2 regions of the Paenibacillus nitricinens genome follow, and region 2 is predicted to be linked to the other one. Evidence: a T-box and tRNA genes for the amino acid it is inferred to sense, from the RefSeq annotation. Region 2 holds a T-box; the other holds one or more tRNA genes.

Region 1 (2,381 bases), 1.4 Mb from region 2:
AAGAAACGATCAAGGTTATTGTAGATCTTACTTAACCATCAGTTAATGATATTGGAGTTCATTTGAGTGTAAAACTCAGGTGAACTCTTTTTATTTTAGAAAATAAAGACTTTATATAAAATTTAATTCTAATTGAACATGGCATATTACTGGAGTGTGGTCGTAATTATACTGAGTATAGAAGTTAAATTAGAAAAAAACGTGGAGGTATGATGGAAATTAATCTTGTTCCAGTAACGTTTGAAGATAAAGAGGCATTGACTAATCTTTATCAATTCTACAATTCAAATGGAAAATAATAAACCTGCCATAGCTTTCTGGCGAAAAGTGCTTAAGGATTATACAAAAGATAACTACACAGAACGTTATTTAAGTGATCGCCATAAATACATCCAAGCATTCGATGGGAAGGAGTGAATGAAATGAAGATCACCGTAACATTAACTGACAGCACAACGAAGTTTATGATTAACAATCTCTACCCACTATACTTACACGATCTATCAGAGATATGGGGGAACCTTCCTAATCAATACGGGGTATACGAGGATAATGAAACACAGACGCTGAATGAACAGAACAAAGTCTTCGACATATGGTGGGAGAAGCCGGGGATTTTATATCCTTATTTAATAAAAGAGGATGGTATTCCTGCTGGCTTTGCATTAGTTGCCACACCACCTCATACATCACCAGGTTGTGAATTTTATTTAAACGAATTCTTTATCCTGCGCCCCTTCCGAGGTACGGGAATCGCTGAACGTGCGGCTAAGGAGGTATTTAATCTTCATATTGGAAAATGGGAGCTACAAACCAATCCCACAGCTACAAATAGGAGAGCCCAGCATTTTTGGAGAAAGACACTAAAAAAATATACTGGTAATAGCTTTCAAGAAGAATGTAAGAAGTCTTTTGATGATGAATTAAAGATGATTTTTAATTTTTGTAATGGATAAAGCTAATCAAATCGAAGCGAGGGAATTATTTCTTCTATTGACTTATAGTGGATCAGGGCATACAATAATAAAAATTACATATCAAAACAAATGCTTTGATGGAGAAAAGTAGTTCAATACCTCTTTACAGGGAGGAAACGCCGGAGATTGAGAGCGTTTCTAGAGAAAAGGGTTGATCGAAGTTCACTCCGGAGCAGTCCCTTGAAACCATTGTTGGCAAGTAGAGGTGTACCGGTTTTAACCGTTAAATATTTAAGTGAGAACATTTCTGTTTTTTGTACAGAATAGTTCTAATTTAGGGTGGTACCGCGGCTCCTCGTCCCTTATTGGACGAGGGGTCTTTTTGTTTCCATTTAGAAAAAATATTTGTATCCCTGCAAGGCTCGGTAGCTCAGTCGGTAGAGCATAGGACTGAAAATCCTAGTGTCGGCGGTTCGATCCCGTCCCGAGCCATCTTAACTTTAATAGTAAGGCTCGGTAGCTCAGTCGGTAGAGCATAGGACTGAAAATCCTAGTGTCGGCGGTTCGACCCCGTCCCGAGCCATCTCAACTTTAATAGCAAGGCTCGGTAGCTCAGTCGGTAGAGCATAGGACTGAAAATCCTAGTGTCGGCGGTTCGATCCCGTCCCGAGCCATCTCAACTTTAATAGCAAGGCTCGGTAGCTCAGTCGGTAGAGCATAGGACTGAAAATCCTAGTGTCGGCGGTTCGATCCCGTCCCGAGCCATCTCAACTTTAATAGCAAGGCTCGGTAGCTCAGTCGGTAGAGCATAGGACTGAAAATCCTAGTGTCGGCGGTTCGACCCCGTCCCGAGCCATCTCAACTTTAATAGCAAGGCTCGGTAGCTCAGTCGGTAGAGCATAGGACTGAAAATCCTAGTGTCGGCGGTTCGACCCCGTCCCGAGCCATCTTAACTTTAATAGTAAGCTTTCTATAAAAACAGCCTGTCCGACCATGATGGTTAGACAGGTTGTTTGTTATTTCATCTTAATTTGAACAGTTTGAGGAGTAGATTAATTATGAAATATGTAAATGCAGATACAATCTTCCCTAAAGAGTTACTACAAGAAATACAGAAATATATAAACGGTGGTATGGTCTACGTTTCAAAGCCTGAAGAATTACATATAAAATGGGGCGAGAAGTCAGGGAGTAGAAAATATTTGAAATCAAGAAATATTGAGATCTGCCTGAGGTTTGCTGCTGGTGCAACCGTCGACCAGCTCTCAGGTGAATACTGTCTTTCTAAGGATAGTATTAAGAAAATCGTTTATAGTAAAAAATAGCAGGTCAACCGTAGTGGTTGACCTGCTATTACATTTATTCGAAGGATTAACTCGCAAATATATGCTTACCAATTTTTAAGTTCTGAGGACGAGTCCAGATCCATGCACTAGTAGCTGTATCAGGATTGAAATAATAGAT
Region 2 (2,381 bases):
GGTGAAAGTACCCAGCTTCTTTTGATAATCGGTACTGCTGAAATCCCAACCAAAGACTGAAATCTTAACGCCTTTTAAAGAGGTGGATTTACCGATGTTTACATAATAGGTTACGGATTGACTGCTTTTGGAGGCTATGGACTTGATAGTTGCACTGCTGGTTACTGGGCTCCCTTGGATAACCGTTCCTCCGGCAGTAGTTACCTTAGAGAAATAGTCCACCAGATTGATGCTGCTTCCGCTCCCATTGTAATAGCTGAGGGTGTATGTAAGAATATTGCCGCCATCCTGAGTTAAAAAGCCTACATCGCTCAGCTTCACGCTTACGTTACTCTTTAAAGCTATCGAGCCGAGTTTATCCAGAGTGGATACGGTGGTGGTGGTTGCCGTTTTGGTGGATGTACTAGTCGTTGATGCAGCGTATGCTCCATACGCTGAAGCTTGACTCAGAACGGCTGCGCTAAGTATGATCCCAGCGACTTTTGTTCTTCGTGCATGCATGTAATTCCCTCCCGGTATGAAAGTCCTTGTACTATGAAGGTGGTTTATGATGGAGTACAACCATGCCTTCTTAATAATGGAAATTATCAAGCTCCGCTGAACGTTAGCTGAAAAAAAGTCCCCGGAACGGCTCTGAACCTTAAAGCCAGCTTAAAGCCAGATAAAAATTGCCCTAATTATGCTTGAACTTGTCAAAACGACAGATTTTGCATATAATAAACAGACATATCTCTTGCATAAAAGAGATACCTGACAATTAGATTGAATTGTAAAATGCAGTGATGGAGAAGAGTACACAGTGCCTGACTTACAGGGAGGAGACGCCGGTGATTGAGAGCGTTTCTAGGAAACAGAGCTGTCGAAGTTCACTCCGGAGCAGTTCCTTGAATTCCTTAAGATTGCCTTGTAAGGAAGCGTAGGGGAAACCGGTCACAGACCGTTATTTCTGTATAAAGTGAGATAGGTATCTGTCCAGCCAAAAGAGGGAATGAAGCTCTTATGGGGAACAGATCAGCTTGTCTAACAAGGGTGGTACCACGGTCTTTTCGTCCCTTACCGGGAGGAAAGGCCTTTTTTTGTTGAACTAGACAATGATTGAAGGGGGCTGTACACGGCCATGAAAGAGAAGTTGGAAGCATTGAAGGTTGAGGCGCTGGCTAAGTTGCAGGAGGTTATGGATCCACAGGTTTTGAATGACCTAAGAGTGAAATACCTCGGTAAAAAAGGCGAGCTTACAGAAGTTCTGCGTGGTATGGGAGGACTTAGTGCTGAGGAGCGTCCGGTTATCGGGCAAGTAGCGAATCAGGTGCGTAGTGCGATTGAGGAGATTATTGGAGCGAAGCAAGAAGCTTTTCAACAGCAAGAGACTCAGCAACGTCTGCAGGCTGAAAAAGTAGACGTAACATTGCCGGGTCGCCGCATGCAGCAAGGGGGCATTCACCCGCTTAGCAGAGTGGTTCAGGAAATTGAGGATATTTTCATTGGTATGGGCTACCGTGTGGCTGAAGGTCCGGAAGTGGAGACCGATTATTATAACTTTGAAGCCCTAAATCTGCCTAAAAATCACCCGGCACGCGATATGCAGGACTCCTTTTATTTAACGGATGACCTGCTTATGCGTACTCAAACGTCTCCGGTACAGATTCGTACTATGCAGGCTATGAACGGTGAAGTTCCAGTTAAAATCATTTGCCCGGGTAAAGTATTCCGCCGCGATGATGACGATGCAACGCATTCCTTCCAGTTCCATCAAATTGAAGGTTTGGTTATCGGAAGTAACATTCGGATGAGTGATCTGAAAGGCACCTTGCAGCAATTCGTACAAGAGATGTTCGGCCCGAATACAGACATTCGTCTTCGTCCGAGCTTCTTCCCATTCACCGAGCCAAGCGTTGAAGTGGACGTAAGCTGCTTCAAATGTGGCGGCGATGGCTGCAGACTGTGCAAGCAAAGCGGATGGTTAGAAATCCTTGGTGCCGGCATGGTGCATCCAAACGTTCTGAAAATGGGTGGCTATGATCCTGCTAAGTATAGCGGCTTCGCATTTGGTATGGGTGTTGAGCGGATTGCTATGCTTAAATACGGCATCGATGACATCCGTCATTTCTATAACAACGATATGAGTTTTGTAAAGCAATTCAAGAGCGTTTAGATTTTTGGTGGGCGAGCTGGCTTGCGGGTTAGGAGGATGGATTTTGGAGCATTTGATTTCATGTTGTAAAAACCCTATTAAGCTAGGATCGGAAAGGAATTTTGGAACTGTAGGAGCGATAGCGACCGCCTTTGTCCCCGGATTTCCACCGCGAAGAGCGGTTTAGATCAAGAAATCTGGGGACAACAGCGGCCGGAAGTCCAAAGATTCCTTGCAGGGACCGCTCTTA

The links. The T-box of region 2 lies ahead of pheS (phenylalanine--tRNA ligase subunit alpha). A T-box ahead of a tRNA ligase gene usually reads a tRNA of that ligase, here a tRNA-Phe.
Region 1: it encodes a tRNA-Phe, which carries the amino acid that the T-box ahead of pheS (phenylalanine--tRNA ligase subunit alpha) is inferred to sense. The anticodon was not compared.

The regions. Positions count from the first base shown of each region.
Region 1 is NZ_CP183948.1:3,169,754-3,172,134, forward strand. Features, by position in the region: gene ACN6KS_RS14115 (zinc-dependent alcohol dehydrogenase) at 1-35, shown strand, start outside; gene ACN6KS_RS14120 (GNAT family N-acetyltransferase) at 423-956, shown strand; T-box leader at 1,043-1,283, shown strand; tRNA gene ACN6KS_RS14125 (tRNA-Phe) at 1,337-1,409, shown strand; tRNA gene ACN6KS_RS14130 (tRNA-Phe) at 1,428-1,500, shown strand; tRNA gene ACN6KS_RS14135 (tRNA-Phe) at 1,519-1,591, shown strand; tRNA gene ACN6KS_RS14140 (tRNA-Phe) at 1,610-1,682, shown strand; tRNA gene ACN6KS_RS14145 (tRNA-Phe) at 1,701-1,773, shown strand; tRNA gene ACN6KS_RS14150 (tRNA-Phe) at 1,792-1,864, shown strand; gene ACN6KS_RS14155 (CD3324 family protein) at 1,976-2,242, shown strand; gene sleB (spore cortex-lytic enzyme) at 2,289-2,381, opposite strand, start outside.
Region 2 is NZ_CP183948.1:1,812,298-1,814,678, forward strand. Features, by position in the region: gene ACN6KS_RS08000 (hypothetical protein) at 1-501, opposite strand, end outside; T-box leader at 771-1,057, shown strand; gene pheS (phenylalanine--tRNA ligase subunit alpha) at 1,118-2,152, shown strand.